DNA from 3 places in the Streptomyces sp. HSG2 genome. Region 3 is predicted to be linked to each of the others. Evidence: riboswitches for the same ligand, from Rfam matches in the RefSeq annotation. Region 3 holds a riboswitch; each other region holds the start of a gene.
What was found. Region 3 has a riboswitch for cyclic di-AMP ahead of JEK78_RS11625 (M23 family metallopeptidase). Riboswitches for the same ligand answer to the same signal wherever they lie in the genome.
Positions count from the first base shown of each region.

Region 1: another riboswitch for cyclic di-AMP. It lies ahead of JEK78_RS20885 (C40 family peptidase); the one in region 3 lies ahead of JEK78_RS11625 (M23 family metallopeptidase).
Region 2: another riboswitch for cyclic di-AMP. It lies ahead of JEK78_RS23385 (NlpC/P60 family protein); the one in region 3 lies ahead of JEK78_RS11625 (M23 family metallopeptidase).

Region 1 covers NZ_CP066801.1:4,790,806-4,801,330, reverse strand. Annotated here, with positions in the region: gene JEK78_RS20915 (6-phosphofructokinase) at 1-251, shown strand, start outside; gene JEK78_RS20910 (cytochrome c oxidase assembly protein) at 382-1,332, shown strand; gene JEK78_RS20905 (hypothetical protein) at 1,405-1,572, shown strand; gene JEK78_RS20900 (Lrp/AsnC family transcriptional regulator) at 1,714-2,250, shown strand; gene ddaH (dimethylargininase) at 2,375-3,214, shown strand; gene rocD (ornithine--oxo-acid transaminase) at 3,211-4,431, shown strand; cyclic di-AMP (ydaO/yuaA leader) riboswitch at 5,006-5,220, shown strand; gene JEK78_RS20885 (C40 family peptidase) at 5,224-5,697, shown strand; gene JEK78_RS20880 (ATP-binding protein) at 5,699-6,199, opposite strand; gene JEK78_RS20875 (8-amino-7-oxononanoate synthase) at 6,451-7,599, opposite strand; gene bioB (biotin synthase BioB) at 7,815-8,972, shown strand; gene JEK78_RS20865 (adenosylmethionine--8-amino-7-oxononanoate transaminase) at 8,965-10,251, shown strand; gene bioD (dethiobiotin synthase) at 10,253-10,525, shown strand, end outside.
Region 2 covers NZ_CP066801.1:3,262,384-3,272,908, reverse strand. Annotated here, with positions in the region: gene pcrA (DNA helicase PcrA) at 76-2,550, opposite strand; cyclic di-AMP (ydaO/yuaA leader) riboswitch at 2,788-2,960, shown strand; gene JEK78_RS23385 (NlpC/P60 family protein) at 2,969-4,393, shown strand; gene JEK78_RS14080 (hypothetical protein) at 4,528-4,881, opposite strand; gene JEK78_RS14075 (response regulator transcription factor) at 4,993-5,703, opposite strand; gene JEK78_RS14070 (ATP-binding protein) at 5,700-6,995, opposite strand; gene JEK78_RS14065 (PspC domain-containing protein) at 7,344-8,777, shown strand; gene JEK78_RS14060 (hypothetical protein) at 8,764-8,973, shown strand; gene JEK78_RS14055 (MFS transporter) at 9,013-10,525, opposite strand, start outside.
Region 3 covers NZ_CP066801.1:2,749,276-2,759,800, reverse strand. Annotated here, with positions in the region: gene JEK78_RS11640 (alpha/beta fold hydrolase) at 1-105, opposite strand, end outside; gene JEK78_RS11635 (ABC transporter ATP-binding protein) at 357-2,180, shown strand; gene trmB (tRNA (guanosine(46)-N7)-methyltransferase TrmB) at 2,444-3,235, shown strand; gene JEK78_RS11625 (M23 family metallopeptidase) at 3,386-4,438, opposite strand; cyclic di-AMP (ydaO/yuaA leader) riboswitch at 4,451-4,616, opposite strand; tRNA gene JEK78_RS11620 (tRNA-Met) at 4,978-5,051, opposite strand; gene JEK78_RS11615 (dihydrofolate reductase family protein) at 5,243-6,379, opposite strand; gene JEK78_RS11610 (redoxin domain-containing protein) at 6,619-7,092, shown strand; gene JEK78_RS11605 (LuxR C-terminal-related transcriptional regulator) at 7,217-10,087, shown strand; gene JEK78_RS11600 (S8 family serine peptidase) at 10,403-10,525, shown strand, end outside.

The sequences.
Region 1 (10,525 bases), 2.0 Mb from region 3:
GACGCCTGGGCAAGGAGGCGCGCCCGGTGATCCTCGGACACGTCCAGCGCGGCGGCACCCCGACGGCGTACGACCGGGTGCTCGCCACGCGGTTCGGCTGGCACGCGGTGGAGGCCGCCCACCGCGGCGAGTTCGGCCGGATGACCGCGCTGCGCGGCACGGAGATCGTCACGGTGCCACTGGCCGACGCGGTGGAGTCCCTCAAGACCGTCCCCGAGGGCCGGTACGCCGAGGCGGAGTGCGTGCTCTAGCCCCGACCGGCGGCAGAACCGCCCCCGGTCGCGGGCGCGACCGGGGGCGGTTCTACTCTGGTGCGGACAAATGCCGTCGTCGGACGGCGTGTCGCGGAACGCGCGAACCCTACGGATCAGGAGCCGGCGGATGGATCACAGCGGGCACGGCATGATGATGGACCTGCCGCCGTTCACGCTGGCCCGAGGACTCCAGTGGTCTCCGGATCCGGTGTTCCTGGTGTCCTGCCTGCTGGCACTGACGCTGTACGCCTGGGGCGTCGCCCGTCTGGTGCGGCGCGGCGACCGATGGCCGGTGGGACGGACCGTGGGCTTCGCGCTGGGCGTGGCGAGCATCGTGCTGACCATGTGCACGGCGCTGAACGACTACGGCATGGCCATGTTCAGCGTGCACATGGTGCAGCACATGATCATCAGCATGGTGTCGCCGATCCTGATCCTGTTGGGCGCGCCGATCACTCTGGCCCTGCGTGCCCTTCCACCGGCCGGCCGGGGCCGCACCGGCCCGCGCGAACTGCTGCTGAGGCTGCTGCACAGCCGATACATCCGGATCGTCACCCATCCGGCCTTCACCATCCCGATGTTCATCGCCAGCCTCTACGGGCTGTACTTCACGCCGCTCTTCGACGCCCTGATGGGGTCGCGCGCCGGGCACGTCGGGATGATGGTGCACTTCCTCGCCGTCGGCCTCGTCTTCTTCTGGCCGATCATGGGCGTCGACCCCGGGCCGCACCGTCCCGGACATCTGATGCGGATGTTGGAACTGTTCGCGGGCATGCCCTTCCACGCCTTCTTCGGGATCGCGCTGATGATGGCCACGGCCCCGATGGTGGAGACCTACGCGAACCCCGCCGCCTCGCTGGGCATCGACGCGCTCGCCGACCAGAACGCGGCGGGCGGGATCGCCTGGGCCTTCAGCGAGATCCCCTCCGTCCTCGTCCTCATCGCACTGTTGTTCCAGTGGTACGCCTCCGATCAGCGTCAGGCCCGTCGCACGGACCGCGCCGCCGACCGCGACGGCGAGCGGGAGCTGGAGGCCTACAACGCCTACCTGGCGTCGCTGCACGCCCGAAGCGGCTGACGTCCGCAGCGTTCGGCATCCGTCCCGGGCTGGGGCAGGATGGGGGGAACGGCCTACGAGGAGGGTGTCACGATGCCCCGTTCCCTGGACGGTTCCACGAAGGCGATGGGCGTTCTGACGCTCGGCGGACTGGTCGCGGTGACCGCCTACTCGGTGGCGCTCGGCGGCAACGGCTGGCTCTGGTTCGCCTGGGTGGTACTGGGTCTGCTCACCCTGGCGACGATCTCCGCCCGGTCCTGAGGCGGGCCCCGCCCGGACGACCCCACCGCACCGACCCGAGCCCCGTCGCGCGCGAGGGCGGCCCCGCGCGCCCTCCGGCGGACCGGCCGCCCCTCCCCTCCCGGTCCGAGGGCCGGGCCGAGCCCACCCAGGACGGTATCGATGACTCACCGGCCCACCGAGTTCGACCCCCTCGACCGGAAGATCGTCCGCGCCCTCATGGCGAACGCCCGGACCTCCTTCGCCGAGATCGGCGCGGACGTCGGACTGTCGGCCACCGCCGTCAAGCGTCGCGTGGACCGCCTGCGGGAGACCGGTGTGATCACAGGTTTCACCGCCACCGTGCGGCCCTCGTCGATGGGGTGGCGGACCGAGGCGTACGTGGAGGTGTACTGCGAGGGCGCCGCCCCGCCGCGGCGCCTGGCGGAGGTGGTGCGCAACCATCCCGAGATCACCGCCGCCATGACGGTCACCGGCGGCGCTGACGCCCTGTTGCACGTGCGGGCGCGGGACGTGGAGCACTTCGAGGAGGTGCTGGAGCGGATTCGCACCGAGCCGTTCATCCGCAAGACGATCAGCGTGATGGTCCTGTCTCATCTGATCCCCGACAGCCCGGACGCGGGCGCGAACCGACTGGGTGCCGACGGCGACGCGACACCCGAAGGCCCCCCTCCGGACCACGCATCGGACGTGCGCTGAGCCAGGTCCAGGCGCAACGATCCTGCGTCAACACGCAGCTCTCGTTCCTTGTCGCCCGTTGGTACCGCTTTCTACCGTGGTGTCAGTGCCCCATCACCCCCCGTGAGCGAAGCGGAGGCAGTCCGTGAGCCACTCCCGTCCAGCGCGCCCGCGTCGCTTTCTGCTCTGCGACCCCGATCACTTCGCCGTCCGGTACGCCATCAACCCGTGGATGCGGCCGGACGCCGCGGTCGACACCGTCCGTGCCATGGCACAGTGGCGCGCCCTGACCGCGGCGTACCGCGCGCACGGCCACACCGTCGAGACCATCCGGCCGGTGCCGGGCCTGCCCGACATGGTGTTCGCCGCCAACGCGGCCGTCGTCGTGGACGGGCGCGTCCTCGGCTCCCGCTTCCTGGCGCCGGAACGCCGACCGGAGTCCGTGCCGTACACGGCGTGGTTCAAGGAGCGCGGCTACGACGTACACCAACCCGAGTCGGTCTGCGAGGGCGAGGGCGACCTCGTGCCGGCGGGACGGTGGCTCCTGGGGGGCTCCGGCTTCCGCACCACCCGCGAGGCCCATCGGGAGGCCCAGGAATACCTCGGCGCGCCGGTGATCGGTCTGACCCTGGTGGACCCCTACTTCTACCACCTGGACACGGCGTTGTTCGTCCTCGACGACCCCGAGGCCGGGACGGAGGCGAACATCGCGTACTACCCGGAGGCGTTCTCCCCCGGCAGCCGCGAGGTGCTGGCGCGGCTCTATCCCGACGCGGTGACGGCCACCCGCCATGACGCCCTGGCTTTCGGGCTCAACTCCGTGTCGGACGGCCGACACGTCTTCATCTCGTCCGCGGCGACCGCCCTGGCGGGCCGACTCGCCGAGCGGGGATACGTCCCCGTCCCCGTCGACCTGTCCGAGTTCCACAAGGCAGGGGGCGGCATCAAGTGCTGCACCCAGGAGATCCGGGAGGACCGACGATGACCGCGCCCGCCCGCACCCGTTCGTCGGCCGACCTGATCCGGGCCGAGGAGCACGTCCTGGCCCACAACTACCATCCCCTGCCCGTGGTCGTCGCCCGTGCGGAGGGCGCCTGGGTGGAGGACGTCGAGGGCCGCCGCTACCTGGACCTGTTGGCCGGCTACTCGGCCCTCAACTTCGGGCACCGGCACCCTACGCTGGTCCGGGAGGCGCACCGCCAGCTGGACCGGGTGACGCTGACCTCCCGCGCCTTCCACAACGACCGCCTCGCCTCCTTCGCCGAGCGGCTGGCGGCGCTCACCGGAACCGACATGGTGTTGCCCATGAACACCGGAGCGGAGGCCGTGGAGACGGGCATCAAGGTGGCCCGCAAGTGGGCCTACGAGGTCAAGGGCGTACGCGGGGGCCGGGCGACCATCGTGGTCGCGGCCGGCAATTTCCACGGCCGGACCACGACCGTGGTCGGGTTCTCCACCGACGAGACGGCGCGTGCCGGGTTCGGCCCCTTCACCCCCGGTTTCCGCGTCGTGCCGTACAACGACACCGCCGCGCTGGAAGCGGCCGTCGACGAGTCGACGGCCGCCGTGCTCGTCGAGCCGGTGCAGGGCGAGGCAGGGGTGATCGTCCCGGACGACGGCTACCTGACCCGGGTGCGGGAGGTGACCCGCGAAGCGGGGTGCCTGTTCGTGGCGGACGAGATCCAGTCCGGACTCGGCCGCACCGGACGCACGCTCGCGGTCGAGCACGAGTCGGTCGTCCCGGATCTGATCCTGCTCGGGAAGGCGCTGGGCGGAGGCATCGTACCTGTGTCGGCGGTCGTCGGCAGCCGCGAGGTGCTCGGGGTGCTCAACCCGGGCGAGCACGGGTCGACGTTCGGCGGCAACCCCCTGTCCGCCGCCGTGGGCGAGGCGGTGGTGGGCTTGCTGGAGACGGGCGACTTCCAGCGCCGGGCGGCGGAGCTGGGCGAGCGGCTGCGCGTCGGACTCGCTCGGTTGACCGGGCGGGGCGTCGTCGGCTTCCGGACGCGGGGGCTGTGGGCGGGCGTGGACGTGGACCCCGCGCTGGGCACCGGGCGAGAGGTCGGAGAACGGCTGGCGCGGGAGGGCGTGTTGGTCAAGGACACGCATGGGTCCACCATCAGGATCGCGCCGCCGCTCACCATCGCCGCCGGGGAACTGGACGAGGGGCTGGCGGCGCTGGAGCGGGTGTTGACCGACTGACGCGCGAGGGGCCACGCGTTCGCGCGCCGGCCGACCCATCCGCGGGCCCTTCGGGGCCGGGTCGTCGGGCGGGGCGTCCCGTCGGGGGGCCGTGCGGGGGGGGAATCCCGCTCGGCGTGCTCCGGCGGCCTCTCGTGCGGGGCGTACGCCGGGCCGGGCCACCGGCTCGGGGGCGCGGGGACGGGGAATCGTCACACCGGTGAGGGCGCTGCGCCCACAGAAGGCCCCGAGCGGGACGGCCGGGGCCGTCCCACCGGGTTCCCCGCCGACGCCCCCGACGACGCGGGGAGGCGCCGAACGGGCCGAATGGCCTACCCCCGAACGGACCACCCCCCAGCCCCGCCACCGACCGGTCCGAGTTGCGCGGAACGTCCGCCGGGGGACGGGCGCGTGGCCGGTCGTCGCTGGTCCGAGGGTGGGCCGGGGTGCCGGCGTGGCGCGGTGCGCCGATTTGTCCACCCGATCGGACCGAGGGTGGCCGACAACACAGCTCCCCCGTCCCGCCGGGACTTTCGCTTCGCGGTGCAGCAAGATCCGTGACTGACGACAAGCCCTCGCCGCCGCGGCGGGGCGATTCGGGCGGACGCCGAGTCCTGCCGCCGTCCGGATGACCGGTCGACAGGAGTGGATCGGCAGGAGTGGAGGACCCGAGCACGACGGGTCGCCGGGACGGCCGTCACGGACGGGAGCCCGAGCGGTCCTTGGGGTGAAGCCGCACGTGTGCGGCCGGGCAACTTCGCCGGCCCGAATCCGACAGGTCATCCTTCACAGGCGGCTGACGAAGGGTTGCGCATGACCGCGCTCGATCGTGTCCCGACGTTTCTCGCCCGAGCGGGTACCGCCTCCGCTCTCGCTCTCGCCGCCGTGGGTGGCTCCGTGGTGGTCCCCGGCGCGGCCTCGGAGGCCGCGGCCGCGGCGGCGGCCTCCAAGGCGCTCCGGGTGGCGGCTTCCAAGAAGGGCGCCCCCTACCAGTACGGGGCCACCGGGCCTCACCGCTTCGACTGCTCCGGCCTGACTCTGTACTCCTTCAAGGCCGCGGGCAAGCGGCTGCCGCGCACCGCCGCCCAGCAGTACAACCGCACCCGACACGTGTCGGCACGCCAGCGCAAGGCCGGGGACCTGGTGTTCTTCCACTCGGGTCGGGGCGTGTACCACGTCGGCATCTACGCGGGGCGCGGACGGATCTGGCATGCGCCGAAGACGGGGGACGTGGTCCGCCTCCAACGGATCTGGACCAGCAGCGTCCGGTACGGCCGCGTGCGTTGATTCATCCGGGGGTGGTGGCCGGTGCCCCGAGGCCGACCGCCACCCTCCGGCCCGTCGGCTCGGGACCCCCGGCCAGGCCGTCCGGCCCGGTCCAGGGAAGCTCGATGGAGACCGTCTTGCCACCTTCACGGGTGGGCTTGACCCGGACCCTGCCCCCGCGTTCGGCGGCGGCACACCGGACGATCACCATGCCCCGGCCGTTGTCCTGTTGACCGGTCGCGGGCAGTCGCCGGGGGAATCGGGGGTGGCTGTCCGTCACCCCCACGTACAGCCATTCGTCTCGGTCGAGGACGAGTTCCACGGTGAAGCTGGGCGACTGTCCGAGCGTGTGCCGCACCGCGTTGGTCGCGAGTTCGGAGACGACGAGCCTGATGGTCTCGGCGGCGTCGGTGTCCACGCCGAGACCCCATTCGACCAACGTGCCGACGGCGTAGCCGCGAGCCGTGGAGACCGAGGCCGGATCGGTCGGCAGAGTGACGGATGCTGCCAGGTGGTCTGCCATCGCGCGGGGGTCCCTTTCCCACGGGACCGCGGTCCGACACGGGTCGGATGGTGCGAGTACGGTCCCTGACCGGTGCTTCACACGCCAGACTGCCATCACGGCGGCGCCGGGGGCGTCGATCCGCCGGGATGCGCCCGCCCCTGTCCCTCGAAGCGGTGAACTCCGCCCGTATGGACGGCGTCGCCCCCGTTCCCGCGGCAGCGGCCCGACATCCCGGGAGGCTGCCGGCGGGGCCGGGGCGGGAGGGACCCTCACCCCGGGCGGACGCCGGATCCGGGTGCCGTCGTGAGGAGAGTGGTCACCGCCTGTTCGACTCGGGCGTCGTCCAGGTCCGCGCGCGCCGTCAGCCTGATCCGGGAGACTCCGTCGGGCACGGACGGCGGGCGGAAGCAGCCCACGGCAAGACCTGCGGATCGGCAGTCCGACGCCCAGCGCACCGCGTCCTCGGCGGAGGGAGCCCGTACCGAGACGACGGCCGCGTCCGGTCGGGCGCAGGGCAGGCCCGCCGCCGTGAGCCGGGCGTGCAGCCCCGCCGCGACCGTCCGGGCCCGGACCGCCCTCTCGGGTTCGCGGCGCAGCACGCGGAGGGCGGCGAGCGCCGCGCCCGCCGACGCGGGCGCGAGCCCCGTGTCGAAGATGAACGTGCGGGCCGTGTCGACGAGGTGGGACACGACGCGGGTCGGTCCGAGGACGGCGCCGCCCTGCGCGGCGAGCGACTTGGACAGCGTCACCGTGGCCACCACGGAGGGGTCGCCGGCCAGCCCGGCCGCGTGGGGGGCGCCGCGTCCCCCGGCGCCGAGCACGCCGAGGCCGTGCGCGTCGTCGAGCACGAGTCCGGCCCCGTGAGTCCGGGCCACCCGTGCCAGCGCGACCAACGGGGCGGCGTCCCCGTCCACGGAGAAGACGGTGTCCGTCACGGCGACCGCCGGCCCGTCGTGGCCGGACAGTGCCTTGTCCACGGCGTCCGGGTCGGCGTGCGGGACGACCTGGACGCCTCCGGCGGCCAGCCGGCAACCGTCGATGAGCGAGGCGTGGTTGCCGGCGTCCGAGACGATGCGGGAGCCGTGCGGCGCGAGCGCGGTGACGGCCGCGAGGTTGGCGGCGTACCCCGAGGAGAAGACGAGCGCCGCCTCGAAACCGCAGAAGGCGGCCAACTCGCGCTCCAACTCGCCGTGGAGTTCGGTGGTCCCGGTGACCAGGCGGGACCCGGTGGCGCCGCCGCCCCAGGTTCGCGCCGCCCGGACCGCTCCGGCGACGACCTCCGGATGCCGCGCCAGTCCGAGGTAGTCGTTGCCGGCGAGGTCGAGCAACCGGCAGTCCGCGGAACGGGGGCGCAGGCCGCGCGTCAGTCCCGCGCGGCGACGCCGTGCCGCCTGCTCGTCGATCCAGTCGAACGCCACGAACGCCGCTCCCCGCGATAGGTCCTGTCGACCGACACCCGCCCCGGCACCGGTCGGGCGACGTGTACCCGCCACGACGGAATGGACGTCTACCCGCCGCGACCTTAGCGGCGGCAGGCGGGGACGGCATGTGGCGATGCACACACCACCGCGCGTGCCCATGAGGCGGGGGGCTTCTTGGCCCGGGGCACCCCGGTAGGACAGGATCGGCTCCCATGGACCTGTTGAACACGCTGGTGGACAAGGGGCTGCGCCGCGAGACGCCGACCCGCGAGGAGGCCCGGGCCGTTCTCGCCACGTCGGACGACGCCCTGCTCGACGTGGTGGCCGCGGCGGGCCGAGTACGCAGACACTGGTTCGGGCGGAGGGTGAAACTCAACTACCTCGTCAACCTCAAGTCCGGGCTGTGTCCCGAGGACTGTTCCTACTGCTCCCAGCGGCTCGGCTCGAAGGCCGAGATCCTGAAGTACACCTGGCTCAAGCCCGATCAGGCGTCCGAGGCCGCCGCGGCCGGGGTCGGCGGGGGCGCGAAGCGGGTGTGCCTGGTGGCCAGCGGACGCGGTCCGACCGACCGGGACGTGGAGCGGGTGTCGGAGACGATCAGGACGATCAAGGAGAAGAACGAGGACGTCGAGGTCTGCGCCTGCCTGGGTCTCCTCTCGGACGGCCAGGCGGAACGCCTGCGCCGGGCGGGGGCCGACGCCTACAACCACAATCTCAACACCTCCGAGGCCGGCTACGCCGACATCACCAGCACCCACACCTACGCCGATCGGGTGGACACCGTCCACAAGGCGCACTCGGCGGGGTTGTCGCCGTGCTCCGGCCTCATCGCGGGCATGGGCGAGACCGACGAGGACCTCGTCGACGTGGCGTTCTCGCTGCGCGAACTCGATCCGGACTCCGTCCCCGTCAACTTCCTGATCCCGATGGAGGGCACACCGCTGGCCGGCGAGTGGCATCTCACCCCGCAGCGGTGCCTGCGCATCCTGGCGATGGTGCGGTTCGTCTGTCCGGACGTGGAGGTACGCGTCGCCGGCGGACGCGAGGTGCACCTGCGCACGCTGCAACCACTCGCCCTGCACATCGCCAACTCGATCTTCCTCGGGGACTACCTCACCAGCGAGGGCCAGGCGGGCCGCGCCGATCTGGAGATGATCGCCGACGCCGGGTTCGAGGTCGAGGGGGCCGACACCACGACCCTGCCGGGCCACCGGTCCAGGGGCACGGAGGGCTCCGGTGTCGCCCGCGCCGAGGCGCGTGCGGGCCGTGCGGACGGATCGCCGGAACCGGAGCCGGGCGGGGAGCCCCGCACCGACCTGATCGCCGTACGGCGACGGGGAGCGGGCACGGACGTCGCGCCCAATGCCTGATCCCCGGCTGAGCCTGGACGAACTCCTGGCCCTGGACCGTCGACACGTCTGGCACCCCTACGGCCCGATGCCCGGGACCGACGATCCTCTGGTGGTGGAGTCGGCGCACGGCGTGCGGCTGCGACTCGCCGACGGAACCGGCGAGTTGATCGACGGGATGTCGTCGTGGTGGTCGGCGATCCACGGCTACGACCATCCGGTCCTCAACGAGGCGGCGCGCGGTCAGCTGGATCGCGTGAGCCACGTGATGTTCGGTGGCCTCACCCACGAACCCGCCGTTCGACTGGCCAAGCTGCTGGTCGACGCCACGCCCGACGGTCTGGAGCACGTCTTCCTCGCGGACTCCGGATCGGTGTCGGTCGAGGTGGCGATCAAGATGTGCCTCCAGTACTGGCGCTCGACGGGCCACCCCGGCAAGCGCCGCCTGTTGACCTGGCGGGGCGGATACCACGGGGACACCTGGCACCCGATGTCGGTGTGCGACCCCGAGGGTGGGATGCACGAGCTGTGGGCCGGCGCCCTGCCGCGGCAGGTCTTCGCCGACGTGCCGCCCGTCACGTACCGCGAGGACTACGCCGAGCGGTTGCGCGCGTTGGTCGCCCGGCACGCCGACGAGTTGGCCGCGGTGATCGTCGAGCCGGTGGTGCAGGGCGCGGGGGGCATGCGGTTCCACTCCCCCGCCTACCTGCGGGTGCTCCGCGAGGCCTGCGACGCCCACGACGTCCTGCTGGTGTTCGACGAGATCGCGACCGGTTTCGGCCGGACCGGCGCGCTCTTCGCCGCCGACCACGCGGCCGTCGCCCCGGACGTGATGTGCCTCGGCAAGGCCCTCACCGGCGGCTACCTGACTCTGGCCGCGACCGTGTGCTCCACCCGTGTGGCCGAGGGCATCTCCCGGGGAGACGTACCCGTGCTCGCGCACGGGCCGACCTTCATGGGCAACCCCCTGGCCTCCGCGGTGGCGTGCGCCTCGATCGAGCTGCTGCTCGGCCAGGACTGGCGGGCGGAGGTCCGGCGCGTCGAGGCCGGGTTGCGCGAGGGGCTCGCCCCGGCGGCGGATCTGCCCGGGGTGACGGACGTGCGGGTTCTCGGAGCCATCGGCGTCGTGCAACTCGACCGACCCGTGGACGTGCGGGCCGCCACGGCGGCGGCCGTGAGCGAGGGCGTGTGGCTGCGTCCCTTCCGCGACCTCGTTTACACCATGCCGCCCTACGTCACCGGCGACGAGGACCTGCGACGAGTCACCCGCGCGGTGCGCGCGGCGGCCGGGGAGGGGTGAGATGTCCGTCCTGATGGTCACCGGCACCGGCACCGGCGTCGGCAAGACGGTGGTGACCGCCGCGCTGGCCGCCACCGCGCGCGCCACCGGCCGGTCCGTGGCGGTCCTGAAGGCCGCCCAGACCGGAGTCCGCGACGACGAGCCCGGCGATGTCGACGAGGTCGCGCGACTGGCCGGCCCCCTGACGACGACCGAGCTGGCCCGCTACCGGGAACCGCTGGCCCCGGCCACGGCGGCCCGCCGGGAGGGCCGCGCGCCGGTGCGCCCCGGCCGA
Region 2 (10,525 bases), 510 kb from region 3:
CGAAGCGGCGACCTGGTCGTCGGCGTCCGGCGAGGGCGACGCACTCCGATACCCGACACACGGGCACCGCACTGGCTAGAGCTTCTCCACCGGCGCGTAGCGCAGCAGCAGCCGCTTCGGCTTGGTGTCGCCGAAGTCGACGGTCGCCTCCGCGTTCGCGCCCGCGCCCTTGACCGCGACGACCGTGCCGAGGCCGAACTGGTCGTGGGTGACCCGATCGCCGACCGCCAACGCGACCGTCGGCTTCTCCCCCGACCGGCGGGTGGCGAAGTCCGATCCGCCCAGGGCCGAGGAACGGGATCGCCCCGCCGGACTCGTCCCCCCGCCGGCGAGCCCGGCCGGGCTCGCGCCCGTCCGCCGCCAGTCCACGTGGGTACCGGGGATCTCCTCCAGGAACCGCGAGGGTGGGTTGTAGGACGGTTGGCCCCACGCGCTGCGGACGGTGGACCGGGTGAGGTAGAGGCGCTCGCGGGCACGGGTGATCCCCACATAGGCCAAGCGCCGCTCCTCCTCCAACTCCTTGGTCTGGCCGAGCGCCCGCTGGTGCGGAAAGACGCCGTCCTCCATGCCGGTCAGGAACACGACGGGGAACTCCAGGCCCTTGGCCGTGTGCAACGTCATCAGTGTGACGACGCCGTCACCGTCCTCCTCGTCGGGGATCTGGTCGGAGTCCGCGACCAACGCGACCCGCTCCAGGAAGTCCGCGAGGGTCCCCGCCTCGCCTTCACCCTCGCCATCGCCTCGCTCCTGCTCGAACTCCAGCGCCACCGCCGCGAGTTCCTGGAGATTCTCGATGCGGGTCTCGTCCTGCGGATCGGTGGACGCCTGGAGCTCGGCGAGGTAGCCGGTACGCTCCAGCACGGCCTCCAGCACCGTGGCCGGCCCGGCGCCGGAGTCGGCGACCGTGCGCAGGTCCTCCATCAAGGTGTTGAAACGCTTCACGGCGTTCGCGGAGCGCGCCGCCATGCCGTAGGCCTCGTCCACCCTCCTGAGCGCCTGCGCGAAACCGATCCGCTCGCGCTGGGCAAGGGCGTCGATCATGGCCTCCGCACGGTCGCCGATGCCTCGCTTCGGGACGTTCAGGACACGCCGCAGAGGCACCGAGTCCTCGGGGTTGGCCAGCACCCGCAGGTAGGCCAGGACGTCCCGGACCTCCTTGCGCTCGTAGAAGCGGACTCCTCCGACGACCTTGTAGGGGAGGCCGACCCGGATGAAGATCTCCTCGAAGACCCGGGACTGGGCGTTGGTGCGGTAGAAGACCGCGACGTCCCCGGCACGGGCCTCCCCGGTGTCGGTGAGCCGGTCGATCTCCTCGGCCGCGAACTGCGCCTCGTCGTGCTCGGTGTCGGCGACGTAGCCGATGATCCGCGCACCGGCGCCCTGGTGGGTCCACAGGTTCTTGGGACGGCGGGACTCGTTGCGCTCGATGACCGCGTTGGCGGCGCCGAGGATGGTCTGGGTGGAGCGGTAGTTCTGCTCCAGCAGGATGGTCGTGGCGTCCGGGTAGTCCTCCTCGAACTGGAGGATGTTCCGGATCGTCGCGCCGCGGAAGGCGTAGATCGACTGGTCGGCGTCACCGACGACGCACAGCTCGGCCGGGGGCAGCCGGTCCGGGCTCGGCGGCGCCTCCTCCTCGGTCGCGGCGGGGCCGACCAGCTCGCGGACGAGGGCGTACTGGGCGTGGTTGGTGTCCTGGTACTCGTCGACCAGGACGTGCCGGAAGCGGCGGCGGTAGTGCTCGGCGACGTCCGGGAAGGCGCGCAGCAGATGCGTCGTCGTCATGATGAGGTCGTCGAAGTCGAGCGCGTTGGCCTCCCGCAGGCGCGCCTGGTAGAGGGCGTAGGCCCGGGCGAGGGTCTTCTCGAAGCCGTCGGCCGCACGCGCCGCGAAGTCCTCCTCGTCGATCAGCTCGTTCTTCAGGTTGGAGACCTTGGCGCTGAAGGACTTCGGCGGGAAGCGCTTGGGGTCCAGTTCGAGATCACGACAGACCAGGGCCATCAGGCGCTTGGAGTCGGCCGCGTCGTAGATGGAGAACGACGAGGTGAGACCGAGGGCGCGGGACTCCCGGCGCAGGATGCGCACGCAGGCACTGTGGAAGGTCATCACCCACATCGCGGCGGCGCGCGGCCCCACCAGCCGCTCGACGCGCTCCCTCATCTCCCCGGCGGCCTTGTTGGTGAAGGTGATCGCGAGGATCTGCCCCGGGTGGACGTCCCGCTCCGCCAGCAGATGGGCGATGCGGTGCGTGAGCACGCGCGTCTTGCCTGAGCCCGCTCCCGCGACGATCAACAGGGGGGAGCCCGCGTGCAGAACGGCCGCGCGCTGGTTGTCGTTCAGCCCTTCCAGGAGGACCGCCGGGTCCACCACGGGGCGCACCGCGCCGTTGCGGTAGTAGGCGTCGCGATCCGCGGGCGCGTCGAAGGCGCCGGCGAACAGATCGCCCGGCACCGGCTCCGGCGCGTGGTCGTCCTCGGGCGGCGGCGGGTGCTCCTCGGGGCCGCGGGGGGCCTGGAGGCTCGCCAGGAAGCTGTCGTCAAAGAGGCTGCTCATCGCGCTCCGAGTCTAGGGCGCCGCACCGACGGCCGGGTCGCGTCCGCGGGTCGCCCCCGATCGCCTCCCCTACGCGCGCGGAAGGTCGCCGACGGTCATGGTAGCGCCAGGTGCCCCCCTCGACGGCGGGTCACGAAAATGTATCGGGCATATCACCCGGCAAACTTCCCAGGTGGCATACGAGTTGGCTACGGTGCGGGCGGGCCGCACGCCTCCTCCGGCGAACGACGCCGGGCCGCGCGACCCCCGCCGAATCCTGGGCGCCCGCGCGGCTCCCGGAGCCGGGGACCCAACCGAGACCCGGGGTGAATCGACCCGCGACCCGCTTCGGGCGCGGGCCGTAGGGCAGCCTTCCGCACCGATCCGCCCGAACCCGACAGCTAACCCGGCAGGCGGAGCACGGAAGGAGTCGCCTCCCTTGGCGTCGCACCGCAAGTCCCGTCCCACGGGCTCCCGGGCCGCGGCGGCCCGCCCCCCCGCCCGCGCCGCCGATGGGCCCGCCTCCGTCGCCCTCCTCTCCCCCTCGACCTCGACCGCCGCCCCTTCCGACGGAGGTGGCCCGAGCCTCGACGAGGTCGAGCGGCGGGTCGACGCCCTCTACCGCCAGGCGGGGGCGAGGGCGGGGAAGCCCACGCGGGGCGAGAGGACCGCCCGGCAGCGCGAGCGCGTGGACAGCCTCCGAGACGAGGGCCGCGGCGCCCGAGGGGCGCGCCGGGGGGATCCGGATGGCGGTGGCCCCTCCCGGGGGGCAGGCCGGACCGGAGAGCCCGCCTCCGGGGCCTCGGCGGCCACCCGTTCGGGCACCAGGCCCCCGACGGCGGACATGCGCCCGGCGGGGGCCACGGACGGCGGGGCGGCGGTCGCCCAGGGCCGTTCACCCGCGGAGCCGTTCGGGCGTCCCGAGGTCGCCGGCGACGCCTCCTCGTCGCCGGGGCGGCGGGAACGGTCCGGGGAGTCCTCGGACTCCCCCGGGGACCTCCGGCCCGCCCCCCGGAACGACCCGCACGCGGCCAAGGCGCGCGTCGGGGAGCAGCTGGCCGCGGCGCGGCGGATGCTGGCCGACGCCGCCCGCGAACGGTCCGCGTCGAACACGACGGACGCCGCCCCGCCCTCGGTGACCGCGAACCCTGCCGGGGACGGCGAGCCGTGGGCTCGCGAGGAGCGCCGGGAGTGGCGCGGCGACGAGGCCACGTCGGTCGACGACGTCCGCGCGACGGTCGTCGGGGGCGCCGGGCCGGACGGCTTCCCCGAGGCGCCCGTCCCGGACACGGGGGCCCTCTCCCGGGAGGACGCGACCGCGACGAGCACCCGACGGACCGCCCCGGACCCGTGGGAGGCGGCCCCGGAGGCGTGGGAGACCACTCCCGGGCCCGGCCGGGACGCCGGGGAGGCGACCGCGGAAACCGGCCCGGATCCGGTGGAGGGCCCCGCCCCGCTCGGCGGTCGGGCGTCGGAAACCGTGCCGTCCGGCGACTCGGGGTACGCGCCCAAGGGCGACAAGGCGGTCGCCTTCGCCCGTGCCCAGATCGGCAAGCCGTACGTCTGGGGCGCCACCGGCCCGGGCTCCTACGACTGCTCCGGCCTGACCCGGGCCGCCTGGACCGCGGCGGGCGTGGCCCTGCCCAGGAGCACTCGGGACCAGGCCCGGGCGGGCACGGTGGTCCCCCTCTCCGAGGCGCGCCCAGGCGATCTGGTCTTCTTCTCCGACGACCCCGCCCACGTGGGCGTCCACGTGGGGAACGGCATGATGATCCACGCGCCGGGTCCGGGCTCGTACGTGCGCGAGGACTCCGTGGTCCTCGACGGGGAGTCCACGGTCCGCGGCGTCGTGCGACCCGCCTGAGCGAACGTCCCGCCGAAGCGACGCGCCCCGCCCTCCGTCGGGACCACGACGGGGGGCGGGGCTCGGTGCGGGGTCCGCGACCGGGGGTCCGCCGTCCCCGGGCGGGAGGGCGGCGGCGGGAGCGGGGCGGGCGCTCAGGTCCAGAGGACGGCGATGAAGACGTTGGCGACGGTCAGCAGGCCCACGAGCCCGAACAGGCTCTTTCGCACCCTCTCCTCGTCCCGCTTCACGTAGACGAGTCCGAGGATCACGACCAGCAGCGCCAGTTTCACACCGACCTTGACGTTGTCGACCGGCCGCCCGTCCGCCTCGTTCAGGCCGACCAGGACCATCCCAGTGATCAACATCGTCAGGGCGCCGTGGAGCATGGCCGGGGTGTAGCGGGCGAGGCCCTGGCCCATCGCCTTCGTCTGGGTGAGGAATCCGCCCAGCAGGGCCGCGATGCCGATGACGTGCAGGCCGACGAAGAAGTGGATGAGTACGTCCATGCCCGGAGCCTACGCAGCGCTCCGAGGGCGGCCCGCACCGGCCCGGCGAAGCCCCCGGCGCCGCCCGACGCGCAGGCCCCGGCGGCGGACGCGCCCACCGCCGACCGGTGGTCAGACCAGCCGACGGGCGGTGGCCCAGCGGGTCAGCTCGTGGCGGTTGGACAGCTGGAGCTTGCGCAGGACGGCGGAGACATGGGACTCCACGGTCTTGACGGAGATGAAGAGCTGCTTGGCCACCTCCTTGTAGGCGTAGCCCCGGGCGATCAGGCGCAGTACCTCGCGTTCGCGCTGGGTGAGCCGGTCGAGGTCCTCGTCGACGGGCGGGGCCTCGGTCGAGGCGAAGGCGTCCAGGACGAACCCGGCCAGTCGCGGGGAGAACACCGCGTCGCCCTCCTGCACCCGGAAGACGGAGTCGACGAGGTCGTCCCCGGTGATGGTCTTGGTGACGTAGCCGCGGGCGCCGCCGCGGATGACGCCGATGACGTCCTCGGCGGCGTCGGACACGGACAGCGCGAGGAACCGCACCGGACGCTCGGAGTCGGTCGCGAGCGCGGCGCAGCGGCGCAGCACCTCGACACCGCCTCCGCCCGGGAGGTGCACGTCGAGCAGGACGACCTCGGGTCGGGTCGCGGTGATCACCGTGACCGCCTGCTCGACGTCCGCGGCCTCCCCCACCACCTCGATACCGGTCCGCCCGGTGTCGCCGATCTCCGCCTGGACACCGGTCCGGAACATGCGGTGGTCGTCGACGAGGACCACCCGCACCCGCCGTCCGGCGGGGTCTTCGACCGGCCCCCTCGTCGTCCCGGTGTGCTCGCTCATGACGCCTCCGCCCTCTCCGTCTCCAGCTCGATCTCCGTGCCCCCGCCGGGCACCGCGCGCAGGCGTGCCGTCCCCCCGTTGCGCTCCATCCGGCCGATGATCGATTCCCTGACGCCCATGCGGTCGGGGGGGATCGAGTCGAGGTCGAAGCCGGGGCCCCGGTCGCGCACGGACACGAAGACCCGGTCCGACTCCACCTCGGCGTAGACCTGGACGGCACCGCCCCCGCCACCGTACTTGGCGGCGTTCACCATCGCCTCGCGCGCGGCCTGGGTCAGCGCGCGGATCCTGTCGTCCAGGGGACAGTCGCCCACGACCACGACCTCCATCGGGACGCCGTGTTCGTCCTCGACCTCGGCGGCGACGCGGCGGACGGCGTCGGCCAGGGTAGTGGGCTCCTCTTCCTGGTGCTTGCCGTTGCCCTCCGGTCTGTAGAGCCAGGCGCGCAGCTCGCGCTCCTGGGCCCGCGCGAGCCGGCGGACCTCGCTCGGGCTGTCGGCGTTGCGTTGGATCAGGGTCAGCGTGTGCAGGACCGAGTCGTGGACGTGAGCGGCGACTTCGGCGCGCTCTTGGGCGCGGATGCGCATCAGCCGTTCCTCGGAGAGGTCCTGCGTCATCCGCACCAGGTACGGGCCGGCGAGGAGGGCGACGCCGACCAGCACCGCGAGGGTGGCCTGGAGGATGGAGCCGAGCTGCGCGGAACCGCGGAGCACGAGGATGCCGGTCACTCCGGCCGTCACCAGCAGCACTCCGGCCCCGGTCCGCAGGAGGGCGACCGTGCTCCCCCGCCGACCGACCTCGACCCAGCGCGCGCGGCGGGCGTCGTCGGCCTGCCTCCAGACGAGGGCGACGCCGGCGCCGACCAGGACGACGGGCCAGAGGTAGAGACGGACTCCGCCGCCGAGTTCGACGTTTCCGGCGAAGACCAGGGCCACGACCACCATCAGCAGCAGGGCGACGAGTTGTCCCCGGTCGGGGCGGCGTGCGATCAGCCTGCGGCGACCGTCCGGCGCGGTGTCGGTCGCCACCATCGCCGGCGGCCTGCGGGGGTCGACTCCCCCGACGCCGAGCGGAACGAAGAACCAGAACGCCGCGTACAGCAGGGCCCCGAGTCCGTCCGCCATGAAGAGGCCGACGAACACCAGCCGCACCCAGGTCACCGGCAGCCCGAGGTGTCCGGCGAGCCCTCGGGCCACGCCGCCGAGCCAGCGGCCGTCGCCGCTGCGGTAGAGCTTGCGCGAGGGCCGTGGTTCGGCGGGCGGCTCTCCCGCGCCCACTGCTGCGTCCGGCATGTTCTCGATGATCACACGCCCGCCCGGCCACGACATCAGGGTCTCCCCGGAGGCCTCCCTGACACGGTCCTCTTCGATCGTCGTCGTCGGCGGAGGTTCCGCGCGGGCCCGGCCACGCCCTCCGGCCGCCCGAGGTCGCCCGCCCGGACCGACCCACGGCTGTCGAGCCGCCCGACGTCGATAGCGCCACCCGGACCGCGTTCGGCGCCCGGCAGCGGGCCTGCCCCCTCCGGGCGGAACGCGTCCGCCCGAGCGGCCGTTCGACAGGGTCGACCGGGGTCGGATTTCCGGGTCGGGTCAGGGTCCTCCGCACCGCGGTCGGCGGTTCGCTCCGGTCACCATGGAGGCATGTCAGAGCACGAGAACGCCGCGCACGGCCTCGAACCGGGTGCCCGGCCGGCAGCGGAGCCGCTCGGCGACGTTCCCGCCGGGGGCACGGGGGCGGGCGCCGAGAGTCCCGGAAGACCGGACTCGTGGGCGCCCCTGCGCCGAGACCGCTCGCACCGACTGATCGCCGGCGTGTGCGCGGGGTTGGGTCGGCGGTACGACATGGACCCGGTGATCTTCCGGATCGCCCTGCCGGTCCTCGCCGTGACCGGCGGTTTGGGTCTGATCTTCTACGGATTCGCCTGGCTCCTGGTCCCCTCCGAGGACGAGGAGGAGAGCGAGGCGCGCAAGCTGTTGACGGGCAGGGTGGACGCGCCGACGCTGGCGGCGTTGCTCCTCTCCCTGGTCGGCTGCGGGCTGTTCCTCGCGATGCTGAACACCGGGGGGGTGCTCAGTTTCGCGGTACTGCTCTCCCTGGTGCTGCTCGGGGCGGGGCACTGGTCGCGTCGGCGCGGCCTGCCGGGTCCGGACCCGCTGGCGGCGCAGACCGCCGCGGAGGCTCCGCCGGAGGCCCAGGCACCCCCGGTGCCGCCCGTGCCCACCGCCGGGGCCTCCTGGTGGCGGGCCTCGCTCGTCGAGGACGGCGGGGTGACCGCCGGGGACCCGACCGGCGAGGGTCGGCGGGGCTCCCCTTCCGGCGGTGGCGAGGCTCACTTCTGGGGCACGGGGCCGGATCGGCTCAGGGAGCGGTGGGCCGCGGCGGGTCGGTCCGGGCCCGGGGGCGGGGCGATGTCGGACGGGAAGCGGGCTCGGCGGGACCGACCGCGATGGATCGGAGGCTGGGTGTTCCTGGCCGCCGTGGCCGCGGGGGGGCTGGCGACCGGCCTGGCCTGGGCGAGCCAGCCGGCCCTGACCAGCGTGCGGTTCGGGCTGGCCGCCGCGCTGACGGTCTTCGGCGTCGGCCTGGTGATCGGGGCCTTCCGCGGGAGGTTGGGGGCGGGGACGATCGTGGTGGCGGTCGTCACCGCCGCGTTGCTGGCGGCGACGGCGGCGCTCCCCGCGGGCGCGGGCGACGAGTGGGCGCGGCCCACCTGGCGGCCCACCGCCGCGGCGGAGGTGCGCGAGGGGTACGGGTTCGCCTCGGGGGAGGGCACGCTGGATCTGTCCGGCGTGTCGGTGCCCGCAGGGGAGACCGTCCGCACCCGTGCCGAGGCGGACCTGGGGAGAATCCTGGTGATCCTGCCACCCGACGCCACCGCGCGGCTGAGCGTCTCGGTCGGGCTGGGCGACCTGCTGCTGCCGGAGGAGGATCGGGGCGACGCGGACGTGGCTCCGGGACGACACCGGGAGCTGACGCTGTCTCCGACGCGACCCGGCGAGGAGGCGGGCGGGGTCCTGGACCTGGAGGTGCGCGTCGGCGTCGGAGAGGTGGTGGTGAGTCGTGCCGAGCCGTGAGTTCTCCCCCGGACGCCTGGTGGCCGGGATCTTCCTGACCCTGACGGGTGTGGTCTGCCTGGCCGACGCGGCAGGCGTGTGGGAGGTTCCCTGGTTCGCTCCGGGACCGCTGGTCGCCGGCGGGCTGCTCCTGGCCGGGGTGGCGGCGCTCGTCGGTCGCGCCGCGCGGCGCCGGCGTCGGCCCGGCCCACGGTGACGGGAACGGCCCGGCCGTCGGGACCCGTGGGCGGGCGGCCTACGAGCCCGCTCGGACCCGGCGGTCGGCGTCCCGGGGGAAGAGGGCGAGGAGCACGCCCAGCACGAGGACGGCTACCAACGCCGCGACGCCCATGCTGATCTGACTGGCCCGCACGAACTCGCGCTCCGCGAGGTCGGCGACCGGCACGTCGAAGTACCGGACGATCGCGCTGACACCGTTGGTCGCCGGGTGGGCGTTCGCGTCGTGCCCCTCCTCCTCACCGGCCCGGAGATCCTCGTCGAAGTCCTCCCCGAGGGTGAGGCCGAGCCACCCCGTCAGCACCGTGCCCAGGGCGGCGAAACTCAGCGCTCCGCCGAGCGGCTGCTGGGTGTTCACGATGCCGGAGACCATGCCCGACCGACCTCGGGGGGCGTTCCGGAGGGTGACCGACACGACCGGGGTGATCAGAAGGGCCGAGGCCACGCCGACAAGGGCCATTCCCGCCGGAACGGCACCCCCGCCGAGCGGAAACCCGAAGATCATCAGGAAGAGCCCGAGCACCATGGCCACTTGGCCGAGCAGGAGCGTCGAGCGCAGGCCCGCCCGCGCGGTGACCCACCCCACCCGCAGGGCGACGACCGTGTACCCGATGGCGAAAGGCAGGACGAACAAGCCGATGAGCAGCGGCGAGAGTTCGCGGATGTTCCGGTAGTACTGCACGGCGACGAAGTAGACGCCTTCGTTGCAGAAGGCGGCGAAGAACAACACCGTCACCGAGAGCGAGTTCAGCCGGTCACGGAACAGGCTCACGTCCAGCATGGGCTCGCGGGCGCGCGCCTCGCGGAGGAGGAATCCGACGAGCCCGGCCGCGGTCGACGAGCACAGCAGCAGTGTCGGCCAGGAGGTCCATCCGAACGAGCGCCCCTGGATGAGCACCAGGGTCAGCGCCGTCACCGTGAGAACGAAGAGAACCTGGCCCCACCAGTCGAACGCGACCCGCCCCCCGAGGCGGGAGTCGACGACCCCGCGCCAGGTGGCCGCCGCCGCGCACGCGGCGAAGGGGAAGGCCGCCAGGAAGGCGCTGCGCCAGCCCGTCGTCTCGGTCAGGAACCCTCCCAACGGAGGCCCCACCGCGACCGCCGTACCGCCCACGGCCACCCACCCGCCCACGGCCCGCGCGGCGGTGGCCGGGGATCCGCCGACCGAGCCGACCAGGGCCAGGGAGGTCACGAGCACGGCGGCGCTCGCCGCCCCCTGCACCCCCCGCACCGCCAGCAGCACCGGGATGCCCGGTGCGAGGGTGGCGCACACCGAGCACGCCATGAACAGGAGCAGACTCGTGGTGTAGACGCGCCTCACGCCGAGGGTGTCGGCCAGTGTGGCGGCGACCATCACCGTGGCGGCCATGCCGAGGCTGTAGACGCCCGCGAACCACTGGAGGCCGGACTCCCCCAGCTCCAGCCGGCCCCGGATGTCGAAGGCGGCGATGTACGTGATCATGAGGTTGGCGTTGATGGCGAACAGACCGCAGTACGCCGCGACCAGAACCCTCCGCCGCGCCTTCCCACCA
Region 3 (10,525 bases):
CATGGCCCGCTCGCGGGACACGGGTATCGGGCCCAGGAAAAACGACATGGCCTTCGCAGGCAGATTGCGCGCCTTCGGCATCCGCCCCTCCAAAAGGTCGGGCACCGCCAGAATCCCCCGACATCGTGACGATGCGGTCGATGTGCCTACTCACCAGACTAGGAACGAATGAGACATCGGGCGAATTATGAGCAACGATGTCTTGTGACCGATATGTCCACCGGGTGAGGCCGGCCCGTGCGCGGCCCCCGTCGCCCGCGCGGCGGGTGTGAGCCGTGGCCGGGCCCCGATGGCGACGGCGCCCGGCGAGAACCTCGCGGCGGACATCGCCAGTCCGGCACACGACAGGGGTACGAATGAACAGACCAGCCCCCGAGCCGATCGCCGCGACCGCTCCCCCGGACGCGCGCGCCGGAACCCGGAGCGCCTCCGTGTGGAGGATGGCGGGCGCGCATCGCACCCTTCTCGTCGTCGGCACCCTGATCGGTGTCATCGGCGTGTCCGCCGGGCTCGCGCAGCCGTACGTCATCGGCCTGTTGGTCCGTTCCGCGGGTCTCGGCGAGTCACTGGCCTGGCCGGTCACCGTGCTCTGTCTGCTGTTCCTGGCGGACGCGGTGTTCAGTTCCCTTCAGGCCTATCTGATCGGACGGGCCGGCGAGAACATCGTCCGGGACGTGCGAGGGATGCTGTCGGGGCGTCTGCTGCGGGCCAGGCTCGCCGCGTTCACCACCCATCCGCAGGGGGACGTGCAGACCCGGATGGTCACCGATACCTCACTGGTCCGGATCGCGCTGTCCCAGAGCCTGGCGCAACTGACGATCAACGGCTTCATGACCATCGGTGGTGTGGTCCTGATGTTCATCATCGATCCCTGGCTGATGCTCATCACCCTGGGCTGTCTGGCCGTCGCCAGTGTCGTGGCCCTGCTGATCGCGCGGCGTCTGCGCCACGCGGCGTTGCGGAACCGGGAGGACACCGGGGACTTCGGCATCGGCATCCAGCGCGTGCTCAGCGCCCTGCCCACGGTGAAGGCCGCCCGGGCCGAGGGGCGTGAGCAGGAACGGCTCGCGGAACTGGCCGCCCGGGCCCGTCACTCCGGTGTCCGGGTCGGCGCCCTCAACGCCCTCATGGCGCCGGCGATGAACGTGGGGTTGCAGGCGTCCCTGGCGATCACGGTCGCGGTCGGGATGACCCGGGTGGCCGGCGGCGGCATGGAGCTCGCAGACCTGACCGCGTTCATCATGTACCTGTTCTACATGGTGTCGCCGTTGGTCGTGGTGTTCATCTCGATCGGGCAGTTCCAGCAGGGTCGCGCGGCCGTGCAGCGCGTCACGGAGCTGGCCGAGATCCCGCAGGAGCCGGACCCGGTGGCGACGCGACCCGCGCCCGCCGACCTGGACCGGCACCACGACCCGGCGGTTCGCTTCGACGACGTGTCCTTCGGCTACGCCGGCCCCGACGGCCCGCAGGCCCTCTCCCGGGCGAGCTTCGCCATCCCGGCACGCGGGCTGAGCGCCATCGTCGGCCCCTCCGGGGCCGGGAAGTCGACGCTGTTCCATCTCATCGAGCGCTTCTACGAGCCCACCTCGGGCCGCATCGAGCTGGCCGGCCAGGCACTCGACTCGCTGTCCCTCGAAGCCCTCCGATCGCACATCGGCTATGTCCAGCAGGACACCGCCGCGATGAGCGGCACGATCCGCGAGAACCTCGTCTACGCCCACCCCGAGGCCACGCCCTCGCAGATCGACGAGGCGGTGCGGAAGGCCCAGCTCGCCGACGTCGTGGCGGCGCTGCCCGAAGGCCTGGAAACCCAGCTCGGCGACCAGGGAGCGGGCCTGTCCGGAGGAGAGCGGCAGCGGCTCAGCATCGCCCGGGCGTTCCTGCAGCACCCGTCCGTGTTGCTGCTGGACGAGGTGACCTCCCACCTGGACGCGCGGTCCGAGAGCGCGTTGCGGGACGTCCTCGGCGAGCTGTCCCGGGAGTGCGCGATCGTCGCCATCGCCCACCGGCTCTCCACCGTGGTGGCCGCCGACCAGATCCTGGTCCTCAGCGAGGGTCGCGTGCGGGCGACGGGCACGCACCGGGAGCTGCTGGCGGCCGACTCGCTGTACCGGGAGCTGGCCGGGACGCAGTTCGGCGAGCAGAGCGACCACGCGTCCCCCGAGGGGCCCGGCCGGTAGAAGGCGGCGGGGTTCCGCCCCCGGGGCCGTGGGGCACCGGCGGCGGAGAGGCGGGACGGGGGCGGCAAGAGGGCGGGGCCCGGCGCGTGATCGAGGCACGGGCGCGGGATGCGGTGCGAAGACGGGGCCGGGCGGCCCGGCTGCCCCGGTCCGCCTGCCCCACCCCAGCCGGGAGGTCGTAAAATCGACCCACTGTGTCCGACTCGCCCCACGCCCCCGCACCGACCGCCGCCACGGCGGGCCCCGGCACGTCCGCCACCCCTCTGGGCGGCGACGGCCCCTCCGCCACACCTCCGCGCCCAACTCGGGCCCAGCGCGAGCCCCGCTTCCCGGAGGGGCCCGCCGCCGACCCCGCCGGTGCCCACTTCGACCGCCGGATCCGCAGCTTCCAACCCCGCCGGAGCCGAGTCACCGCGAGCCAGGCGGACGCCCTGCGGCGCCTGTGGCCGACCTGGGGCGTCGACGTCGACGGCCGGCGGGTGCTCGACCTCGCCGAGCTGTTCGGCGACGGCGGGCCGGTCGTACTGGAGATCGGCTTCGGCATGGGGGAGGCCACGGCCGAGATGGCCGCCGCCGACCCGGACACCAACATCCTCGCCGTGGACGTCCACACCCCGGGCCAGGGCAGCCTCCTCTCCCTGGCGGAGCGCGAGGGGCTGCGCAACGTCCGGGTGGCCAACGGCGACGCGATCATCCTGCTGAGCGAGATGCTGCCGCCCCACTCCCTCGCCGGCCTGCGCGTCTACTTCCCCGACCCCTGGCCCAAGAAGCGGCACCACAAACGTCGCTTGATCCAGCCCGAGTTCCTCGGTCTGGCGGCGTCCCGGCTCCGCGCGGGCGCGATCCTGCACTGCGCCACCGACTGGGAGCCCTACGCCGAGCACATGCTCGACGTCCTCACCCGCCACCCCGACTTCGCGAACACCCGCCCCGACGGCGGCTTCGCCGCGCGCCCCGCCCACCGACCCCTGACCCGCTTCGAGGCGCAGGGGCTCGACAAGGGGCACCGGGTGAACGACCTGCTCTTTCGACGTGTGGACCCCACGCGAGGCTGAGTCTCCCCGTCGGGACCCGCCGGTCGGCCCGCGACCCCGGCGCGTGTCGACCGACGCTCCCATCCCGGGGTGCCGGGACGGGACCGACGGAAACGGATCGACGCGGCCCCGGACGGGAGCGGATTGAACCGGCCCGCTCCGGGGCAACCGTCAGGGCGTGAGGCCCTTGTCCCGCAGCCAGGCCAGCGGATCCACACCGGAGGAGGAACCCCCGGGGCGGACCTCCATGTGCAGATGCGCACCGGTCACGTTGCCGGTGGCACCGACCCGACCTATGACGTCCCCGGTGGCGACCTTCTGGCCGACGCCGACACTGATCGAGGACTGGTGCGCGTACCAGACCTCGGTGCCGTCGTCGAGGGTGAGGACGGTCTTGTAGCCGTAGCTGCCGTCCCACCCCGCGAAGGTGATCGTGCCGCTGTGCACGGCCTTGAGGAGCGTTCCGGTGGGGGCGGCGAAGTCGACACCCGTGTGATAGCCCGACGACCAGTACGCGCCGGCCTGACCGAAGGAGGAGGAGATGGTGTACGAGGAGGTGGGCAGCGTGTACTGCTTGGCGAGCTTCGCCAGCCGCTCCTCCTCGGCCTTCTTCCGCGCTTCCTCGTCGGCCTTCGCCTTCGCGGCGGCGGCCTCGGCGGCTGCTTCCTCGGCGGCCTTGGCGGCGGCCTCGGCCGCCTCCTTCTCCGCGGCGGCGCGCGCCTCCGCGGCGACCTGGGTGTCCACCTGTTCCTGCTGCTTCTCGGCCTGCGCCACGATCCGGGCGCGCAGGGCCTCGCCGGCGTCGGAGGCGCCGTCGGCGCTGTCCGTGGCGGTCATCCCGATCGTGGTGAGCGGGGCCGGGGTCTCGGGGACGGTGTCCTCGTCCGCGATCACGGAGCCGACGTGCGACAGGTCGGGCAGCGAGATGGCGACCGGCGCCTTGCCCGTCTGCGCGGTGGCGAGGCCACCGGCGCCGACGGCGGCGATGACACCCACGCCGAGGACGGTGGAACTGCGGGCGAGACCGCCGCGCTGCTTGGCCACCCGGTGCCGGCCCCGGACGGGGCGGACGGACTCGGCGGTGGGGTTCCACTCCTCCCACCCGCCGCCGTCACCCTGGGGGGCGCCGTGGACGAATGTGTCGCCGTCGCGTCGGTCGGAGGGCCGGCCACCCGGCTGGTCGTGCACGAACGGGGCCTCGGGAGCAGGCCGGTTGGACGCCACGTGGGCGCACTCCTTTCCTTCCGTCATCGCCTACCGGGTTAGCTGACGGGTTCGGAGCGGGAAGGTCTCCTACGCGCGTATACCCGCCGTGTCTCCACGGCCGGACACGCTCGATTCACCCCATGTGGTGGTTCCCCGGTTCCTGGCATCTCTGCACGGGATTCGGCGCGTGCGCACGGGGCCGACATCTGTGACGGCTGGGACGACCGCGCTGCGTTATCGAACGTTAATAGACGGGGGGTGCGGATTCCAAGTCGTTCCCCTTGATCGTTGCCGATTTCGGCACGCCCATTGGGGACTTGAGGGTCCGAAACAGGGCAAGGCACCCTCCGCGCACCCCCCCGGAACCCGCGGGGCCCGCCCCAACACAGTTGACATACCGTCAAGAGCCGTGCTCCGGGCTACGGGAAGATCACCGAGCGTGAGAGTCCCGGATCGCTTCGCGGCAGCCGGCGAGACGGACCAAGGGAAAACCGTGGCGACCCGACGGAAAAGAGCACCGGCCGGAATCCCTGGGGATTCCGGCCGGTGTCCATCAGTAGCGGGGACAGGATTTGAACCTGCGACCTCTGGGTTATGAGCCCAGCGAGCTACCGAGCTGCTCCACCCCGCGTCGGTGTGCCACCAGTGTACGCCATTCGCGGGGGTGCCCGCGCACGGGTCACCGGGGGCGTCCGAAGCGGGCACCCCCGCCTCCCCTCTCTCTCCCGAGCCGACCGCCCTCCACCCCTCCCCCGGCCCCGGCCTACACCCCCATGGCGCCCGCCGCCACGCCCCGCGTCGGACGCCGAACCGCCGCCGACCTCACGAGGGGCGGGTCAGATGCGCGTTGGGCGCCTCGGCACGTCGCGCGTACTCCTCCAGGACGACCACGTCGGCGCCGCCGGACGCCAACACCCCGCCGCCGTCCGCCCCTGACACGAAGGTGTCCGGCTCCCGCCACGCCGTCACCACACGACGCACGCCGGCCTCCAGCAGCAGCCGGGCACAGGGCAGCGGGCGGGAGGATCGGCGGGCGCAGGGCTCCAGACTGCTGTAGACGGTGGCCGTCGCCAGTCGGGCGTCGGCCCGATCGACCTTCGCCAGAGCCGCCTCCTCGGCGTGCGCGGCCGGATCGCCGCCCTCCCGCGAGTGACCGCGGGCGAGTTCGGTGCCGTCTGCCGCGACCACCACCGCTCCCACGCTGAACGCCGTACGGGACGGGGGGCATCGGGTCGCCAGGTCGCAGGCGAGGGCCAGCCAATGCCGATCGGCCGGCGCGACCTCGCCGCCCGCACCGGGGGCGGTCGGCACATAGCGGGCCAGGACGACGTCCCCGATCGTCCGGGACTCCAACAACCGCAGGCGCCCCCGCTGGTAGGCGGCCGGCCCGAACAGGCGGGGCGCGTCCGGGTCACCGACCAGGACCGGGGCGAACACCAGGTGGAGTTCGTCGACGAGGCCCTCCGACAGCAGTCGGGTGTGGACGACGCCGCCCCCCTCGACCATCAGCCGACGCACTCCGCGCGCCTCGCGCAGATGCCGCAGCGCCGCGGGCCAGTCCACCTCCGCCCCCAACGCGACGACATCGGCTGCGACGCCCAGCGCCCGCGCCCGCGCGGCTCCCCGGTCGGTGGTCAGGAGCAGCCGCTCACCGCCGGTGCGCCAGAAGGCGGCGGCGGGATCCAGTTCGCCGGTCGCGCTGACGGTGACCTTGAGCGGGAACTCCGGACGCCCCTCGGCGACCCGCGCCGCCCTCCGCCGCGCGGATCCGACCAACAGACGGGGGTTGTCCGCCCGGATCGTGCCGGCACCGACCAGGATGGCGTCGGACCAGGCCCGCACCTCGTCGACGCGGTCGAAGTCGTCGGGGCCGGAGAGCACGAGCCGGTCGGGGGACGTGTCGTCCAGGAAGCCGTCGAGGGAGACGGCGGCGGACAGCAGGACATAAGGGAGGGGCATCAGGACCTCCGGGGGACGGTCGACCCGCGACCGCGGGCGGCGACGGTCGCGCGGTCCGGGAGAAGGCCGCGCGGTCGGCGGGCAGAGGCGGGGGAAGGTGGACGGTGGACGGGCGGACGGGGGAGGGTACGGGACGGAAGGGCGACGGTCGGGGCCCGCCGCCCTCGACGGCGCGGACACGCTGGGAGCATCGGCGTGCGGCGCGGCGGACCCGCCCCGCTCGTATCGGAGGAGAAAGCATGCGCCACACCGTCCGGACCACAGCGGGCCCCATGGTGGTCCCCTCGCCCGAGCACGAGTGGACCGTACTCCTCTTCATCACCGAACCCGGTATCGGCGAACGCCTGCCGGCCCTGGCCGGGTGCACCGCCGGGTTGTGTTCGGCGCGTGACGCCGCCCGGACCTTCGCGCGGTACGGCGCCTTGGTCCTCGGCGTGGGCGCGCAGACCCCGGACCGTCTCGCCGCGTTCACCGAGAGCCACGGGCTCGGTTTCGCGATGGTGGGCGACTCCGACCTCTCGCTGGGTCGGGCACTGGGCGTGCCCGAGACACGGGACGCCGGGCGCCCCCTCTTCGCCCGCGCCGCCGTCGTGCTGGACCGGTCGGGCCGGGTGCGTTCGCCGGTCCACCAGGTCCCCGACCCGGATCGCCACGCCGAGGTCGCGCTCGCCGCACTCGCCGAGGCCGCGGACGAGGGACCCGCGGGCCGGTGAGCCGCTCCCCCTCGCCGGGACCGGCGAGGGGGTGATCCCGCCGGCCGACGGCCGGAAGCCACCGGAGTAATATTCCCGCCTCGAACAGTTGAACGTCGGACGGCGTGCGTTGGGGGTGACCGGCATGCGGACGGAACCTGACCGGTCCTGGCGGGTCCCCCTGCGGCGCGCCCTCGCGGGTGACGCGGGCCCACCGGCCCTGCTCCTGCTGGAAGGGGCCGCGGGCACCGGCAAGAGCAGACTCGCCGAGCACTGGGGGCGCCTGGCCCAGGAGTGGGGCGCGGACCGGCTCCGGTGGCGTTGCGGTCGAGGGGAGGAACCGCGTCTCCCGGGGCCCGAAGGGCGGTTGTTGCTCGTCGCCGACGACGTGCAGCGCGCGACCCGCGATGAGCGGGAGCGGCTGCGCGAGGTGGTGGAGACGGCCCGACCGGGACTCGCCGTCGTCCTCGCCTACCGAGGCGAGGAGTTGGACCACCCGGGGCTGCCCCTGGGAGCACCCGCCCCGCACTGTCCCGCCGAGCTGCGCGTGATCCGGCACTCCCTCCGCCCCTGGGACGCGGACACGGTAGGGCGGGTCGCCGCCGAGGCGCTGGGGGATCGGGCCACGCCGGAGGCCGTGGCACGGCTGGCGGAACTCTCCGGCGGGGTGGCCGGTGTGGTGACCGACCTGCTGGCGGAACTGGGCGCGGGCGAAGGGCGGATCACCACGGCCGAGGTGGAGGCCGCCGGCGTGCCGGAGCGGCTCGCCCAGCTGGTCCTGGGGCGCCTCGCCGGGGTTTCTCCGGCCCGCAGGCCGGTCGTGTGGGCCGCGGCGGTGCTGGGCCGACCGGTCAGCGCCGACGAACTGGTCGAGGTTTCGGGTCTGGGGCGACTCGGCGGTCGGGCCTCCCTGCTGGGCGCGCTCGCCGAGGCCGTGCTGGTGGAGGACGCCGAGGGGCGCTACGCCTTTCCCGTGCCGCTCGCCGCCCGGGCGGTCCACGAGGTGGTCCCCGGACCGGTGCGGCAGGAGCTGCACCGCCGCGCGGCGCAGGTGCTGATCCGTCGGCAACCCACCCCCTGGATGTCGCTGGCCCGGCACCACCGGGCGGCGGGAAGGACGCGGGCCTGGCTGCGGGCCGTGGAGCGCGGGGCGGAGGCGTCGGCCGCGGCGGGTCGCCACCACGAGGCCATCGACCTGTTGGAGCGAACCCTGGCGGCGCCCGCGGTGCCCCCGCGGGCGCGGGCGCGGCTCGCGCCGATCCTCGCCCGCAGCGCGGTGCTCGGACTACGGTCCGACCAGACCGTGGACGTCCTGACCCAGATCGTCGAGGACGAGGCCCTGCCGATGTCGGTGCGGGGCGCGCTGCGACTGGATCTCGGGCTGGTGCTGTGCAATCAGGCGGGCCTGCCGAGCCGTGGCTGTCGGGAGCTGGAGAGGGCCGCGGCGGAACTCCTGGAGGACCGGCCCGACCTGGCCGCCCGCGCGATGTCGGCGCTGGTCCTGCCACACGGCGCGCGCACGCCAGTACGCGTCCACGAGGCGTGGCTGCGGCGGGCGGTCCGGGCGGCGGAGGACAGCGGGGACGTCGTCGTCCGGACGGCGGTGGCCGCCAACCGCACCGGGCTGGCCATGGGAAGGGGGGACCCGGACGCCTGGCGGCTCCTGGCCGAACTGCCCCGGGACGGTCCCGAACCGGGCTGTCGTCAGCACGTGGCTCGGGCGCTGTGCAACGGCATGGAGTTCGCGGTCTGGCTCGGTCACTACGGCCGGGCCGAGGAACTCATGGCGGAGGGCATCGCCCTCGCCTCGGCCAGCGGCGCGCCCTTCGCCGAACACACCGCGCTCGGCACGCGGCTGCGGCTGCAGTGGGCGACCGGGGACTGGGCGGGACTGGCGCGGCGGTGCGAGGACTTCCTCGCGGCCAACGCGGGCATGCCGGTGATCTGCTCCGACGCGCGAGTGGTGCGCGGGATGCTGGCGCTGGCCCAGGGCGACTGGAGCGGGGCGGCGTCCTGGCCGGTGGACGCGGCGATGCCGCTCCCGTTCGACGCCGCGCCGGCGCTGTCGGCGATGGCCTCGGCGACGCTGGTCCGACTCGCCCTGGCGCGCGAGGACGTTCCGGGTGCCGTGGCCGAGGCGCGCGCGGCCTGGGGCGCGCTGCGGGCGAAGGGCATCTGGGCGTGGGCGGCGGAGTTGGCGCCCTGGGCGGTGGAGGCCGTGGCGCGCGGTGGCGACCTTCCCGGGGCCGGGGCGATGACCGCCGAGTTCGAGGCCGGGATACGGGACGTGGACGCCCCGGCGGCCGTTGCCGCGCTGGCCTGGACGCGGGGGGTGCTGGCCGAGGCGTCCGGGGCTCCGGGCGAGGCCGTCGCCCACTACCGACGGGCCGCGGCCGGCTACGCGGCGCTCCCCCACCCCTACGCGTGGGCGCTGACCACGGAGGGAGCGGCGCGCTGCGTCCTGGCGGCCGGCGCCGAGGGCCCGGGGTCGCCCCTGCACTCGGAGGGACCGTTGACGGCCGGCGCCTCCACCGGGCCCGAGTGCGGTCCGGATCTTCCGGAGGCGGCCCGCGCCGCGGCCGGACGCGGCCTCGACACGCCTCGGGGCCCGGCCGGCGCCGACGCCGACCTTGGGGGGGAGTACCGCTCCGCCCAGGCTCTGGAGGCGCTGCGCGGCTGTGTGGAGCGCTTCTCCGAGTTGGGGGCGGTGTGGGACGCGGCCCGAGTCCGGGCGCTGCTGCGGTCGCACGAACCCACCACTCACGCGGGCACCAGGGGAAGGCCGTCCTACGGGTCCGGGCTGTCCCCCAGGGAGCGCGAGGTCGCGGAACTCGCCGCGGCGGGTCTGACCAACCGGGAGATCGCGGGCACACTCCACCTCTCGCCCCGCACCGTGGAACACCATGTCTCCGGCGCCATGCGCAAGTTGGGGGTGCCCTCCCGACAGGGGCTGGCCACCCAGTGGACTGCGCTGACGGCCGCTCATACCGAAGAGTCGGGCAGCAAGACGACATAGCGCCCCGCGCCACCGCGTTAATTGGGTATCCGTGACGGGGGCTCCCCCCATGGGCGAGCCCCCTGGACAGCCCGTAGGTTTCCAGCCACCGGCCGGTGGGACGAGGCCGCGGAAGTGTCCGAGCGATCGGCTCCTCCGCGGGCCGCCCCATGCTTCACCCGGCCGGTGACCGCCCGACGAGAGGCTCTCCTCCCCTCGGGCGGCCGGGTCGCCACTCCCCACACTCCTCGACGCGACCCCGGGGATGGCGACATGTCATGTCCTGAACAATGACGTCGGGCGGACACGTCGCCGCGAACACGAGAGGAAGCACTCTTGAACGGGTTGAGACCACTCCGCATATCGGTCCTCGCCGTGGCCACCACCGCCCTCCTCGGGGCGAGTTCCCTCACGGCCGCCGCCACCTCCGCCCCACAGGAAGAGCGCGGCGCCTCCACG